Regions from separate parts of the Microbulbifer zhoushanensis genome, predicted to be linked through region 2. Evidence: predicted binding sites of a transcription regulator. Region 2 holds the regulator's gene; the other holds the start of a gene.
The links. The regulator sigma-54, encoded in region 2, starts transcription at its own class of promoters, with help from an activator protein. The targets are predictions, from matches to a motif close to TGGCACANNNNTTGCNNT.
Positions count from the first base shown of each region.

Region 1 (7,926 bases), on a different contig from region 2:
CCTCAAGATCGATCGGGATATCAAGCCCGCCACCAGCGCCGAGGACATGGCGCAGACCCTGGGGGAGCTGGGTGTGGCCCGTAACGGCTGAGCCTGTCCGTGGCAGGAATCCCGGAATTCCTGCCACGGTATCCTGGCACCACCAGCGCGACAGGAGCTGGCTTACCGGCGGCGGAATGGCCGCGGTCGCACCCAGAACCAGCTGAGCACCACCAGCAGCCCAAACACCGTGTAACAGAGCGCAAAGACCCAGGCCGGGGCACGGTAGTAGAGGATGCTTTCCAGCCAGTGGGCGATAAAGGAGCCGGTATAGGTCACTTCCCCGGCCCGCGCCCGCAATGCCATTTCCCAGGTGGTGAGCGGGCAGATCACCCCCAGCCACGCCTGTAAAACCACGACCCCGATTGCCATCAGGTGCGCCAGGCGGAACCAGGGATTGTGCACCCAGGCCCAGCCTCGCAGCCTCCCGACCAGGATCAACAGCAGGCCGCTGACCACAAAGGCAACGAAGAGCACGTGCAGGAACAGCACGAGATCTGCGGCGAATCGATAGAGGAGTTGTGGTTCCATTGGCTTCCAGGCAGTTTCCCGGGCGGTCACACCATCCCGGTTTTCTCCCGGATGGCTCTGGTCAGGAACCTACTGTAGGGATCAGGCGCATAGTCGGCAAATGGTCCGCATTCGATAAAACCATATTTTCTATACAGTGCAACCGCCGGCTCAAACGCGTTATGCGTGCCGGTCTCCAGGCTGATCCGGGTATAACCACGCCGCCGCGCCTCGCGCATGATTGCCTCAAGCACCCGGGCGGCTATCCCCATTCTCAGGAAAGCTGACCCGGTTTTCATTGACTTGATCTCGCCCAGCCGCGGCGAGATTTCCCGAAGGGCCCCGCAGCCGGCCAGCTGGCCATCGACACGGGCGGCCCAGAAAGTCATACGCGGATCTTTCAGCTTGCCTGTATCGAGGGCATGAATGCTAGCCTCCGGAGAGTATTTGCGCATATCTTCCAGGTGCGCACGCAGTAATTCGATAACCGCGCCATCCGATAAATCATCCGTTTGCAGGTCGACATACATTCAAAAGATTTCTCTCGTTTTCAATTCAGTCTTTGCCACTGCAATTCGGCCATAGCCTGAAAGTAAAGAGGCCGCTCCGGAAAGCGGCCTCTCAGGGTTAATGACTGACGCCATCCACTGGCACGGCTCTACTCGGAGTCGCCGTTCATGCCCAGCTCTTTCAGCTTGCGGGTCAGCGTGTTGCGGCCCCAGCCCAGCAGTTCGGCGGCATCGCGCTTGCGCCCTGCGGTGTGCTTGAGTGCGATCTCGATCAGCGCGCGCTCGAACTGGGGCACCGCCTCACTGAGGATCTCGCGGCGGCCATTGGCCAGGGCCTGGTCGGCCCACAGGCGCAGTGCCTTCTGCCAGTCCTGCGGGGCCTGGGTGCCGGCGGTCTGCTGGTGCAGCTCCTGCGGCAGGTCCTCAATATGCACCTCGCGGCCGGAGGCCATTACGGTAATCCAGCGACAGGTATTCTCCAGCTGGCGCACGTTGCCGGGCCAGTCGAGGCCGGTGAGGTATTCCTCGGTCTCCTTCAGCAGGATCTTCGGCTCCACCCCCAGGTCCTTGGCGGCGCTGGTAAAGAAATGCTGCACCAGCCGCGGGATATCCTCGCGACGGTCAGACAGGCGCGGAATATGGATGCGGATTACATTGAGGCGGTGGAAAAGGTCCTCACGGAATTTATGCTCCTCCACCAGTCGCTCCAGGTCCTGGTGGGTGGCAGCAATGATGCGCACATCCACCTTGACCGGGGTGTGGCCACCCACGCGGTAGAACTCACCATCGGCCAGCACCCGCAGCAGGCGGGTCTGGGTTTCCGGCGGCATATCGCCGATTTCATCAAGGAACAATGTGCCGCCATTGGCCTGCTCGAAGCGGCCGGTACGTTGCGCGGCGGCACCGGTGAAGGCACCCTTTTCATGGCCAAACAGTTCGGATTCCATCAGGTCCTTCGGAATCGCGGCCATGTTCAACGCGATAAAGGGCTGGCTGCGGCGGGGGCTGTGGTTATGCAGCGCCTGGGCCACCAGTTCCTTACCGGTACCGGACTCGCCATTGATCAATACGGTGATATTGGAATGGGACAGGCGACCGATAGCGCGGAACACCTCCTGCATCGCCGGCGCCTCGCCGATAATCTCCTTGCTGGCCTGGCTGTTTTCCAGGCTGACCTGCTCACCGCCCTGCTGCTCGCTGGCATGGGCCAGGGCACGGCGGGTCACAGCCACCGCCTCGTCGACGTCGAACGGCTTGGGCAGGTATTCGAAGGCACCGCCCTGGTAGGCGGCCACGGCGCTGTCCAGGTCGGAGTGTGCCGTCATGATGATGATTGGCAGGGCCGGGCGTTCGCTCTGGAAGCGTTGCAACAACTTGAAGCCATCGGCACCGGGCATGCGAATATCGCTGATTACCACATCGGGGGAGTCGCTGTAGAAATCGTCCAGTGCCCGGTCACCACTCTCGTAGCACTTGGTCTCGATACCGGCCCGGGTCAGGGCCCGCTCCAGTACCCAGCGTATCGATCGGTCGTCGTCAATGATCCAAACGCGGTTGCTCATGGTCTTTCCCAGTGTCTAATCGTTTATTCGGTTTCCAGCGGCAGGTAAATCTGGAACACACTCTGTCCCGCCTGGCTGTCGCACTTAATCAGTCCGCGATGCTGGTTGATGATGTTTTGCGAAATAGAGAGCCCCAGCCCGGAGCCCTCCGCGCGCCCGGAAATCATCGGGAAGAAAATCCGCTCGCGGATGTCTTCCGGGATACCCGGGCCGTTGTCCTCAATTTCGATCCTGCACACCAGCGGGCAGTGGTGCTTGCCGATGGTGAACTGGCGCTGGATGCGCGTGCGCAGCACGATCTGTCCCGCCGGCAAACCGATGCTCTCGTCGACAGCCTGCATGGCGTTGCGGGCAATATTGAGCAATGCCTGGATCAGCTGTTCCCTGTCGCCCGGCAGGTCGGGGATCGACGGGTCGTAGTCACGGCGTATGCTCAGCTCCCCATCGCACTCGGCGTCGATCAGCTGCGCCACCCGCTCGAGCACCTCATGCACATTGGTGGGCTGCATATTGGCGGGCTGGCGTGGCCCCAGCAGGCGATCCACCAGGTTCCGCAGGCGGTCGGCCTCGTCGATGATGATCTGCGTATATTCCGCCAGCTCCGGGTCCGGCAGCTCCCGCTGCAACAGCTGTGCCGCGCCGCGGATTCCGCCCAGGGGGTTCTTCACCTCGTGGGCCATGCCGCGGACCAGGTTGCGGGTGGTTTCCTGGGCATCGATCAGGGCGTCTTCCCGCGCAATCCGCAGCAGCCGGTCCATGGTCTGCACTTCCACCAGCAACAGGCCCAGCTCCGCCACCGGGCTCACCGAGTAATCGACGGTACAGGTTTCCAGGTTGTGCAGGTGCCAGGTGGCACGTCGCACGGTGTACTTCTGCCCGCTCACCAGCGCCCCGCGCATGGCGCGCTGCGCGGCGTCAGATTCCCGCACGACCTCTTCCAGCGGCTGCCCGCTGACCCTGGCACTGGATGCGGCCAGCAGGTCCTCGGCAGCGGAGTTCAGGTAGCAGAGCGCCAGGCGCTCATCCAGCACCAGTACTGCGGCGGAAAGGTTGTCCAACAGTTGACGCAACTGGCGGTCATTCAACATGCAAAAGTCCCGGGGTCATTCAGCGGGCGGTTCTGGGGCACGGCGTACCCTGAGGTCGCGGTGCCCGCCAGCACTGTTTAAGACAGTGCAAGAAGCAAACCAAAATGGCGCACGATAGTGAGTGCGGTGAGTTCCGGGGGCAGGCAGGCAATAGCCAGCCCTCGAGCGCACCATTGTGGTGCATAGATCAAAAAAACGCCAGTGCAGGCGCATCATTTTGGTGTGGAAGTGCGCCCGCCCGGTCAGCCGGGCGGGAGAAAGCGGGCCGCCTTCAGTTGCGAGAGCGCCGGGACTGGCTGGTTGACTGGGGCACGCCCGGCGCCGTGGGTGCCTGGGGCGCGGGCACCGCCTGCGGGGAGGGGTTGTCCGGCAGGGTGCCGCCCGGGCGCTTGACGAAGATGGTGATGGGCTGGGAGCGCGCCAGCACCTGGCCGTCGGGATCGGTAAGCACGGCCTGGATATCGTGAGTGCCCCGCTCCAGTGCGGAGATATCCAGGCTGTTGCCACTGGAACTGCCCTGCCACGGCCGGCCGTCGACTACGGCGAAAAAGCGGTAACCGCCGGGAGGCGCCGGGTCGATGGCCACCCGCAAGACGATCAAGCGCTGTCCCGGGGGAATGGTGGCGCCACTCTGGGGACTGACGATGGCGAAGTTGATAGGGCCCAGGGGCCTGTCGCGTTCGCGCCGGTCATTGGGTGACAGCTTGCGCGTGGGCATGGGGCGCGGCCGCACGATCGGCTGCACGTTGGTGGGAGCCAGCCTGATACGTTCCGCCTTGCCGTCTTCCGGCGGTACATCGGTGAAGGTCACCTTGCCATCCGGGCCCACGGTCTTGTAGATCGCCTTGCCGCCGCTGGCGTCATCTTCCCCCGAACCGCCCGCCAGCGCCCCGGCAGTGGCGAACATGAGGGCCGCTGCGGCAAAGGTTGCGACGACAGCGCCGGTGATGGTGTGGTATCTGCGCATTGGCACTCCTGCCTCCGGCATGCCCGCAAAATGGCGGGGCTTCATTAGGTGAAGGCTAGTTTACCCCCAATAAAAAAGCCCGTACCAGACGGTACGGGCTTTCTTGACACGCGGATTGCGTGAGGGCGCTTATACGGAGTAGTACATGTCGAACTCGACCGGGTGAGTGGTCATGTTCAGGCGCTCCACTTCCTCACGCTTCAGCTCGATGTAGGCATCGATGGCGTCGTCGGAGAATACGCCGCCCTCGGTCAGGAAGGCGCGGTCCGCGTCCAGGGCATCCAGGGCCATTTCCAGGCTGGAGGCAACGGTCGGGTACTCGGCCACTTCTTCCGCCGGCAGGTCGTACAGGTCCTTGTCGGCCGGGTCGCCGGGGTGGATCTTGTTCTTGATGCCGTCCAGGCCGGCCATCAGCATGGCGGCGAACACCAGGTACGGGTTGGCGGTCGGGTCCGGGAAGCGGGCCTCGATGCGCTTGCCTTTCGGGGAGGCAACGTACGGAATGCGGATGGACGCAGAGCGGTTGCGCGCGGAGTAAGCCAGGATCACCGGCGCCTCGAAGCCCGGCACCAGGCGCTTGTAGGAGTTGGTCGAGGCGTTGGCGAACGCGTTGATGGCGCGCGCATGCTTGATGACACCACCGATGTAGTACAGGGCGGTCTCGGACAGGCCGGAATAGCCGTCACCGGCAAACTGGTTCACGCCGTCCTTGCTGAAGGACATGTGGATGTGCATGCCGGAACCGTTGTCGCCTACCAGCGGCTTGGGCATGAAGGTGGCAGTCTTGCCGTAGGCGTGCGCAACATTGTGCACCGCGTACTTGAGGATCTGCACCTCGTCCGCCTTCTTGGTCAGGGTGTTGGCGCCAACGCCGATTTCACACTGGCCAGCGGTACCCACTTCGTGGTGGTGCACTTCAACGTGCAGGCCCATCTGCTCCATGGCGGAACACATGGCGGCACGCACGTCGTGTAGTGAGTCGACCGGCGGTACCGGGAAGTAACCGCCCTTGACGCCCGGGCGGTGGCCGATATTGCCTTCCGGGTGCGGCATGCTGGAGGACCAGGCCGCTTCCTCGGAGTTGATCTTGTAGAAGGCACCGCCCATCTCGGCACCCCAGGTGATGTCGTCGAATACGAAGAACTCGGGCTCCGGGCCGAACAGCGCGGTGTCGCCCAGGCCAGTGGACTTCAGGTATTCCTCGGCGCGCAGGGCGATGGAACGCGGGTCGCGCTCGTAGCCCTGGCCGGTGGACGGCTCGACGATGTTGCAGCGCACGATCACAGTGGGCTCATCGGTGAACGGGTCCAGGAAAGAGGCCTCGTCATCCGGCATCAGGATCATGTCGGACTCGTTGATGCCTTTCCAGCCGGCGATGGAGGAGCCGTCGAACATCTTGCCCTCTTCGAAGAACTCGCCGTCGACTTCGGAAGTCGGCAGGGAGACGTGCTGCTCCTTACCCTTGGAATCGGTAAAGCGCAGGTCTACCCATTTGGCTTCACTCTCTTTAATCAAACCGAGCGTATTCGCTGACATTGCTGTCCTCCAGGTCTTGAAAGTTTGTAGGTCGCTGAACGTTAACCCTTGGTGAGGCTCGACTCTTTAGCGACGGCGTACTGTTCGTGGTCAGTACTGAAGCAAGGAGTGTGCCAAATTGGGGCAATTGGGCCGGAGCCACGGGCACCGGGGTCCAGGGCACGGATTGGGCGCCGCCCTGAGCAAAATAGACGCAAACTGGCGCGCCGGCCACCAATCTGCGCACCAAAATGGCACGAATTGGGACCCTGGCGCACAAATTCAGTGCAGCACAATATTCAACATTGCGCCAGTCACCCCCAACTGCTCCCCGGCCCGGTGAATTTACAGCCAGACTGTTTATAATTCCGTGCTCATCATCAACCTGCGGTACCCGGTCAACAACTCATCATGCACTTTGTCGTCAAGTTCTTCCCCGAGATCACCATCAAGAGCAACCCGGTGCGCAAGCGCATGTCGCGGCAGCTCAAGGACAACCTGCGCATCATGCTGCATCGGCTCGATGACCGCATCAAGGTGCTGAAGGACTGGGAAAAGATAGAGGTGATTGCACCGGATGCCGTCTCGCACCTGGCGGACCGCATCGAGGAGGTACTGGCACACACCCCCGGTATCGCCAACTTCGCCCGGGTGCGCCAGTACCCCCTGGGTGATTTCCACGACATCTATGAGAAGACCCTGTCCGTGTGGGGCGACAAGCTGGACGGCAAGACTTTCTGTGTGCGGGTCAAGCGCAGCGGCAAGCACGACTTCCAGTCCCTGGATGTAGAGCAGTACGTGGGTGGCGGCCTGAACAAGAACACCGGGGCCGCCGGGGTCAAGCTGAAGGATCCGGATATCACCGTGCGCCTGGAGATCCGCCACGATAAGCTCAACGTGGTGGAACAACAGCACGCCGGCCTGGGCGGCTTCCCCATGGGTACCCAGGACCCGGTCCTGTCGCTGGTTTCCGGTGGCTTCGACTCCACCGTGTCCAGCTACCTGACCATGAAACGCGGCATCCGCACCCACTTCCTGTTCTTCAACCTTGGGGGGCGCGACCACGAACTGGGCGTCAAGGAAGTGGCCTACTACCTGTGGAACCGCTACAGCTCATCGCACCGGGTAAAGTTCATCACCGTGCCCTTCGACGAGGTGGTAGCCGAGATACTGCAGAATGTGGACGACTCCCATATGGGCGTGATCCTCAAGCGCATGATGCTGCGCGCCGCCACGGCCATCGCCAACGAGCTGAAGGTAGACGCGGTGGTGACCGGTGAGGCCATTGCCCAGGTATCCAGCCAGACCCTCAAGAACCTGAAAGTGATCGACAGTGTCACCGACACCCTGGTGCTGCGCCCACTGATCACCAGCGACAAGGGCGACATCATCCGCACCGCGCGGGAGATCGGCACCGAGGAGTTTGCGGCCAATATGCCCGAGTATTGCGGGGTCATCTCGGTCAAGCCCACCACCCGGGCCAAGCTGTCGCGGGTGGAGGAGGAAGAGGGCCACTTCGATTTCAGTGTCCTCGACCGCGCCATCGACGAGCGTGTGCTGCAGAACATCGACAAGGTCATGGAGGATGTGACCGAAGGCGCGCCGGAGGTTGAGATCCTCGCCGAGCCCGGCGACGCGGTGGTCATCGATATCCGCCACCCGGACGAGGAGGAAGTGGACCCGCTGGAGATAGAGGGCAGCGACGTGGAGACCATTCCCTTCTACCGCCTGAACAG
Region 1 covers NZ_JAJSAO010000002.1:242,471-250,396, forward strand. Annotated here, with positions in the region: gene LVD10_RS04590 (peroxiredoxin) at 1-91, shown strand, start outside; gene LVD10_RS04595 (DUF2784 domain-containing protein) at 163-570, opposite strand; gene LVD10_RS04600 (GNAT family N-acetyltransferase) at 597-1,079, opposite strand; gene glnG (nitrogen regulation protein NR(I)) at 1,208-2,620, opposite strand; gene glnL (nitrogen regulation protein NR(II)) at 2,644-3,708, opposite strand; gene LVD10_RS04615 (DUF4124 domain-containing protein) at 3,980-4,675, opposite strand; gene glnA (glutamate--ammonia ligase) at 4,805-6,211, opposite strand; gene thiI (tRNA uracil 4-sulfurtransferase ThiI) at 6,602-7,926, shown strand, end outside.
Region 1: the regulator sigma-54 is predicted to act here: its motif matches at 3,793-3,810, upstream of glnL (nitrogen regulation protein NR(II)).

Region 2 (7,926 bases):
TGTTCATCACCTCGCGCACGGTGACCGAGGGATCGGTGGTAAGCAGCCGCGAGAGCGGCAGCAGGCCAATGTACTGGTCCCTGCGGTTGACCACGAACAGGGTGTCGGTGGAGGGCGGCAACTGCTCGTGGCGGCGCAGGTAGCGAAACACCACGTCGAGGGTCAGGTTGGGACGCACGGAAATGGTATCCGTGTCCATCAGGCCGCCGGCGGTCTCCTCATCGAAGGCCAGCACCCGCTCGACTCGCAGGCGATCGGCCTCGGTCATGGCGGCGAGCACCTCGCCCATGACCCGCTCGGGGAGTTGCTGCAGGATATCGGCGACGTCGTCGGCGTCGAGGCCCTCCATCGCAGCGACCATTTCCTCGGTGTCCATGGTGGCGAGGATCTGGCTTTTCACCTCGTATGACAGCTCGGGCAGCACCTCGCCTTCGACCTCGGGGTCGACCAGTTTCCAGAGCACCTGGCGAATCCGGGGTGGGGAGCTTTCCAGCAGCTGGGCAATACTCTGCGGCGACAGGGTGTGCAGCATGCGCTGCACCTCGCGGCCGGTGCCACTGTCCAGGGCGGCAAACAACTCACTGAGCTGGTTCTGCGCGCGGAACTGGATTTCAGCTGGTGGCGGGTTGGACACGGCGTTTCCTTACTGCACTGAGAGGTTCGGGGTCGGGCGGCGTTCGGGGGCCGCAGGGAGGGGATTTTATGCCTATCGGTGCCGTGCTGCCAGCGGGGCAGTGGGCGCGGGATTACTCGCCCTCGCCAAAGCGGTCGTTGATCAGGGTGGTGATGGCTTCCAGTGCGGCTTCCTCATCGCCACCTGTGGCCTCCAGCTCCAGTTCCACTCCCTTGCCCGCGGCCAGTAGCATCAGTGCCATTACGCTCTTGCCGTCGACGCACTTGCCCTGGCAGTGGACGCGGATGTCAGCGGAAAACCGGGCTGAGGTCTGCGCGAACTTGCTGGCGGCGCGGGCGTGGAGGCCCAGCTTGTTGATGATGGTCAGGCGGCACTTCTGCATGGCGGTGTCGCGTTCTCCGTCTATACGTTACGGCTGCTGTTCGCGATGGCGAACCTGGATATTATCGAATTGGCCGGCAAACGTCCTGGCCAGCTGCTCAACCATGTATACGGAACGATGGCGACCGCCGGTGCAGCCGACAGCGACACAGGTATAGCTGCGGTTGCTCTGCTGGTAGGAGGGCAGCCAGCGCCCGAGGAAGCTGGTAATGTCCCGCTGCATCTCGCCGGTTTCCTCGTGGGAACGCAGGAATTCAACCACTTCCGGGTCCAGGCCGGTCTTATGGCGCAGTTCGGCAACCCAGTAGGGGTTGGGCAGGCAGCGCAGGTCAAACACCAGGTCCGCATCAACCGGTACCCCGTGCTTGAAGCCGAAAGACTGGAACAGGATCGCCATGCCAGGAGAGTCGCGCCCGACAACCCGGGTCTTAACCTGGTCGCGCAGCTGGTGCAGGCTCAGGCTGCTGGTATCGATCACCAGGTCGGCCATGCCGGCCAGCGGGGCCAGTAATTCCTTTTCCCGGTTCAGGGCTTCCAGCAGGTGGGTGCGGTTGTCGCTGAGCGGGTGCTTGCGCCGGGTTTCACTGAAACGCTGGACCAGCACGGGAGAGCGCGCGTCCAGGTATATGACGTCGCACTGGATGCCGCTTTCGCGTAATTCATCGATAACCCGGGGTGCCTGTTGCACGTCCTGCCAGAGGTTGCGGGCATCGATCCCCAGGGCCAGCCGGGCGCTCTCCACACGCGGCTGCTCCTGGACCCTGCGCACGAGCTCCGGCAGCAGGCTGGCGGGCAGGTTGTCGATACAGTTGAAGCCGACGTCTTCCAGCAGTTGCAGGGCTGAACTCTTGCCGGAGCCGGAGCGGCCGCTGATGATCACCAGGCGCATAAGTTTCGAGGTCCGTTTCGTAATGTTTGATCGACTGCCGGCCGTTTGCTACCTGCCCGGGCAAGAGCGACCGGCGGGCTTCCGGTCGCATTGGCCAATGATCCGCCATTGCGGCGTCCGGCACAACGATAACGGATGTTTGTGAAGGATCGCAGTGGGACGGCGCTGGTGTGCTTCAGGCTGCGGCAGCGCTGTCGATGGCCAGGGCGTAGAGCTCGTCGCTGGAGTCCGCCTGGCGGAGCTTCTCCCTGACCCTGCTGTCGTTAAACAGGGCGGCGATTTCCGCCAGGGTGTCCAGGTGTTCCTGCTCCGCGTTTTCCGGCACCAGCAGGGCGAATAGCAGGTCGACCGGCTGGCGGTCGGCAGCATCGAAATCGATCGCCGGCTCAGTGGTGCACAGTACACCAATGGCCTCCTGGCAGCCCGGCAGGCGGCAGTGGGGGATGGCGACACCATCCCCGATGCCGGTGGAGCCCAGCCGCTCGCGCGCGATCATCTGGTTGAAAATCGTGTCTGCGTCCAGGTGTGGATACTGCTCGGCTATCGCCTGGGCAATATTCAGCAAGAGCTTCTTTTTGCTGCTGCCCGCCACCCGGCAAAGGCTGAGGCTGGGCGAGAGTAATGCTTCCAATGTCATAGCTTAACGATGGGCTCGCAACTTCTCTTTGTGTTTTATCAGCTGGCGATCGAGCTTGTCCGTGAGGGCGTCAATTGCCGCGTACATATCATCCGCTTCCGAATCCGCAAAGATCTCCCGCCCATTGACGTGAAACAGTGCCTCGGCGCGCTGTATTTCTTTCTTTTCCATTGACAGGGTTACCTGTCCCGTCGTGATCAGGTCATTGTGGTGGGAGAGTTTATCCAGTTTTTCGAGACAATAATCGCGAAGGGCTGAAGTCACTTCCAGGTGGCGGCCACTGATGTTGACTTGCATGGAATTCTCCTGTTCGAGTGCATCGAAAGCGCGGTTTGAACCGGCAGCACCCCCTGTCAGGGCGGCAACCCTACTAGGAAGTACGCCAGATTGGAAGGATACACTCAAACTTGAGGTATTGGTTGCGGGCCGCGTGGGATTGCATGCCCGGCAAGTGGTGGTGACCGTATTTTTCGATGGGGTCAGGTTGCGCCGCTAGGGCCCGGTTGGCGGGGCCTGCAGTGGTCTCAGATCAGGCGCTTGCGCTCACTGGAAGAGGGTATGCCCATGGATTCGCGATATTTGGCGACCGTGCGGCGGGCAACCTTGATTCCCTGGTTGGCCAGCTCCTGGGTGATCTTGTTATCGGACAGGGGCTTGCGTGGCTGCTCGGCGTCGACCAGCTTGCGGATCAGTGCGCGGATCGCGGTAGACGAGGCATCCTCACCGGAATTGGTGCTGACGTGGCTGGAAAAGAAGTATTTGAGCTCAAAGACCCCGCGGGGTGTGAACATATACTTTTGCGTGGTGACCCGTGAAATAGTGGACTCGTGCATGCCCACGGTTTCAGCAATATCCGCCAGCACCATGGGTTTCATTCCCTCGGGGCCCTGCTCGAAAAAGCCCTGCTGTTTCTCGACGATGCTCGAGGCCACCTTGAGCAGGGTCTCATTGCGGCTCTGCAGGCTCTTGAGGAACCAGCGTGCCTCCTGCAGGTGATCGCGCAGGAAGTTGTTATCGGCGGAGTTGTCCGCGCGTTTGATCATGGAGGCATAACCGGCATGGATGCGCAGGCGCGGGGTGGTTTCCGGGTTCAGCTCCACCTGCCAGCGTTGCTGGCGCCGGGTTACGATCACATCCGGTACGACATATTGCGGCTCATCGCCGCCAAAGGCCTCGCCCGGGTGCGGGTTGAGCGACTGGATCAGCCGCATCACTTCACCCAGTTGGGCCTCATTCAGCCGGGTGCGGCGCCCCAGCTGGCGAAAGTCGCGTTTACCCAGCAGGTCCAGGTGCAAGTCGACGATGGCCTGGGCCTCGGCGAGCCAGGGGGTCTCGGCGGGCATCTGCAGCAGCTGCAGCAGCAGGGACTCGCGCAGGTCGCGCGCCGCACATCCGGCGGGCTCAAACTGCTGGATGGTTTTCAGGACCGCCAGGATTTCATCCTCACCGACCTCCAGCGCCTCGGCCAGCTCCGCCAGTGGCGACTGCAGGAAGCCCCGGGTATCGATCGCGTCGATCAGGGTTTCAGCAATCAGTTTGTCGTGCCGGGAGAGTGGGGTGAGGTTCAGCTGCCACAGCAGGTGGTCGTGGAGGCTTTCGGAGGTGGCATTGCGCTGCTCCAGCAGGTTGTCCTCGCCGGTCGGGCCGCTGTAGCTGCCACCGCTGTAGATGTCATCCCAGTGGGTATCGACCGGCAGGTCGTCGGGAATGTCGTTGTTCCATTCGCTCTCGCTCGCGGCATCTGTACCGGATTCGCTGGCGCTGGCCGTGCGGTCATCGGGCCCGGGGGTCGGGTGATCCTCGCCCTTGGCCTCATCCGCGGAGGCTTCATGTTCGCCATGCTCCCCGGTATCGGTCTCCAGCAGCGGGTTGCTGTCCAGGGCCGACTGGACCTCCTGTTGCAGGTCGAGCGTCGACAGTTGCAGGAGGCGAATCGCCTGCTGCAGCTGCGGGGTCATCGTCAGCTGGGTGCCGAGCTTGAGCTGGAGGGATTGCTTCATACAGGGTAGAGAACCGCTAGAACGAAATATTCTTCCGAATTTCGATAAGGCGGCAGACTAACCTGCTGTGGGCGCGATTACAAGCAATAAGTGTGCCGAAAATGATGACCGTATTGCCTCCGCCGGCGATGGAGGTGACAGATATGCAGATTGCCCCCTCTGCCTAGGACGGTTTTCGGCGCCCGGTCCGCATCAGATGGTGAATTCGTGGCCCAGGTAAACCTCGCGTACCTGCTGGTTGGAGAGCACCTCATCCGGTGCGCCGGCGGCGATGATGTGGCCTTCGCTGACGATATAGGCGGTCTCACAAATGGACAGGGTCTCGCGCACGTTGTGGTCAGTGATCAGGACGCCAATGCCACGCTGGCGCAGGTGCTGGATGATCTGCTTGATATCGTTGACCGAAATGGGATCGACGCCGGCAAAGGGTTCGTCGAGCAGGACGAATGCCGGATCGGTGGCCAGGGCTCGCGCAATCTCCACCCGGCGTCGCTCGCCGCCGGACAGGGACATGCCCAGGCTGCCGGAGATGTGGGTGATATTGAATTCGTTCAGCAGCTCATCGGCCCGCTCCTGCCGCTGCGCCCGGGTAAGGTCCTTGCGGGTCTCGAGGATGGCGAGAATGTTGTCGCGGACGCTGAGGCGGCGAAATACCGAGGCCTCCTGCGGCAGGTAGCCGATGCCCTTGCGGGCCCGGCCGTGCATGGATAACCGCGTGATGTCTTCTTCATCGATCAGCACCTGGCCCGCGTCCGCGCGCACCAGGCCGGCGATCATGTAGAAGCAGGTGGTTTTGCCGGCCCCATTGGGGCCCAGCAGGCCCACGACCTGGCCGCTCGATACGCTGACGGATACGTCCCGTACGACTTTGCGCTTCTTGTACTGTTTGGCGAGGTGTAACGCCTGTAGCGTTGGCATACTGAATTCCTGCTGGGCGCGAGATGCCGTGGCGGCATCCCGCGCTGGATCTGGGGATTGCGAGGCGCGGCCCCGGTGGGAAGGGGTTACTGGCCTTCCGTCGAATCCTTGTTATCTTCTGCGCTGTCGGCCGGGGCTGTCCCTTCGGGCTTGCGCTCCGGTTTCCAGATCATCTCGACCCGGCCGTCGCCAGATTGGCCCTGGGCCTGCATTTTTTCGCTGTTGAGGTCATAGTCGATCCGCTCTGCGGCCAGGGTGTTGCCGTCACGGTCCACGTGGGCGTTGCCAGTCAGCTGCAGTTCGTCGGAGTTGACCTTGAACTCGATGCGGCGCGCGCGGGCCTTGACCAGGTTCTGGCTCTGTTGCATCTGTTGCTGGAAGTGGGCCGGATTGCCGGTGGCGATGACGCGGCGGATCTCCCCTTCCGGGTTGCCGTGTACTTCCACGCGATCGGCGCGGATCTGCAGCGAGCCCTGGGTGATGACCACGTTGCCGCTGTAGACCGACAGGTTCTTGCCGCGGTTGGCTTCCAGTTTCTGCGCATTGACCTTGACCGGCTGTTGGCGGTCGGCCGGCAGTGCTGTGGCGTGCATTCCCTGCAGCAGTAGCGTAGTAGCTGCCAGGGCGCACAGGAAGTTATTGAGTTTCATAGGTGCTTTCCACCTCGGAGAGTATCTCTACCCGGTCTTGTTTCAGGAAGGCGCGCAGGCCTTTTCCCTGCGTCCGGTTCGGGCCGGCGGCAATAGTAACAAGTTTGTCTGTTTCCGCGTATTCCTGGCGGGGCTTGATGGTGATTTTCTCGGTATCCAGTACGATGCCGCCGGGCTCCGGGAGTTCATTGATATGCACGTCGCCGCGCAGGACCACCCGTTCGCCATTGTTAAAGGCCACCCCGGTCCGTGACTCCGTGCGCCACTTGGGTTGGTCTCCCTGGAAAAACAGGATGCGTGGCTCCTTCAGGTTGGCGCGGTCACTGCGGGCATACTGGAAGAAAGTAATCCGCTCCGCGTCCACCCGATAGGCCAGGTTGCCCTCCAGGTTAAAGTGGCGTGTGCGTGCATCGCGGATCACCAGGTCCGGGGCGCGTTTGTGCTGTTTCGGGGTCGGGCGCTTGCCCAGCAGCTCCGGGGGTGGGCTCTCGGCGAACCAGGCGGCGACGCTGATCAGGGCCACGATCACAAACAGGGGGAGCCAGGTCCGCATCAGTACTCCCCGATATACGGTGCCAACGCGGCGGCGAAGGTGCCCTGGACATGCATAATGCGGTCGCAGACCTCGCGTACTGCGCCTTCACCGCCGCGGCTGCTGGTGACCCAGATCGCCCGCTCACGCACCGGTGATGCGGCATTGGGGACCGAGATGGGGCAGCCGATGCGAGTCATTACCAGCAGGTCCGGGTAATCATCACCGACATAGGCAATGTCCTCCAGTCGGCAGCTGTCCCCGTCGAGCAGCTCCTGCAGGGCGGCAAACTTGTCTTCGCGACCCTGGATCAGTTTGTGGATGCCCAGGTCGTGGGCCCGGCGCTCCACCACACTGCTGCGACGCCCGGTAATGATCGCCACCTGGACGCCGGACTTTTGCAGCATCTTGATGCCGTGGCCATCCAGCGTATTGAAGGTTTTCAGTTCATTGCCGCTGTTGTCGAAATACAGGCGGCCATCGGTGAGGACGCCATCGACGTCCAGGACCAGCCAGCGCACCTGCGCCAGTTTGCGGTCGATTTTCTCTTGCTGCTTTTCGCTGGAACTCACAGTTTCTTGTCCTTCTCTCATTCAGTCGCAGGCAGTCGTGGGATCAGATTACGCCGGCGCGCAGTATATCGTGCATATGCAGCAGGCCGATGGGGTGGCGGGCGCTGTCTTCCACCACCAGCGCGGTGATCTTGTTATCTTCCATTATCCGCAGTGCCTCGGCGGCGAGGGTGTCGGCGGAGACTGTTTTCGGGCGCCGGCTCATGACCACGTCCATGGTGGCCTTGTCCAGTTCCACTTTCTGGTCGATTACCCGGCGCAGGTCGCCATCAGTAAATACGCCCAGCAGGGTGCCCTTGTTATCCACCACCGTGGTCATGCCGAAGCCCTTGCTGGTCATTTCCAGCAGGGCCTTGGATAGCGGGGTTTCCGGCGAGACCCGGGGCAGCTCCTCGCCGGCATGCATTACATCTTCTACTTTCAGCAGCAGTCGCCGGCCCAGCGCGCCGCCCGGGTGGGAGAAGGCGAAGTCCTCGGCGGTAAAGCCGCGCGCCTCCAGAAGGGCCACGGCCAGGGCGTCGCCCATCACCAGGGTGACGGTGGTTGAGGAGGTGGGAGCCAGGTTGAGCGGGCAGGCCTCGGTCTCCACCGAGATGTCCAGGTTGACTTCAGCGGCCTGGGCCAGCGGAGAGTCGGCCTTGCCGGTCATGCTGATCATGGGGATGCCCAGTCGCTTGAGCAGTGGCAGCAGGGTCAGCACCTCGGCCGAGGAG
Region 2 covers NZ_JAJSAO010000004.1:206,039-213,964, reverse strand. Annotated here, with positions in the region: gene mgtE (magnesium transporter) at 1-634, opposite strand, end outside; gene LVD10_RS09625 (HPr family phosphocarrier protein) at 747-1,016, opposite strand; gene rapZ (RNase adapter RapZ) at 1,044-1,904, opposite strand; gene ptsN (PTS IIA-like nitrogen regulatory protein PtsN) at 2,080-2,541, opposite strand; gene hpf (ribosome hibernation-promoting factor, HPF/YfiA family) at 2,545-2,838, opposite strand; gene LVD10_RS09605 (RNA polymerase factor sigma-54) at 3,066-4,541, opposite strand; gene lptB (LPS export ABC transporter ATP-binding protein) at 4,734-5,459, opposite strand; gene lptA (lipopolysaccharide transport periplasmic protein LptA) at 5,546-6,109, opposite strand; gene lptC (LPS export ABC transporter periplasmic protein LptC) at 6,096-6,662, opposite strand; gene LVD10_RS09585 (KdsC family phosphatase) at 6,662-7,213, opposite strand; gene LVD10_RS09580 (KpsF/GutQ family sugar-phosphate isomerase) at 7,257-7,926, opposite strand, start outside.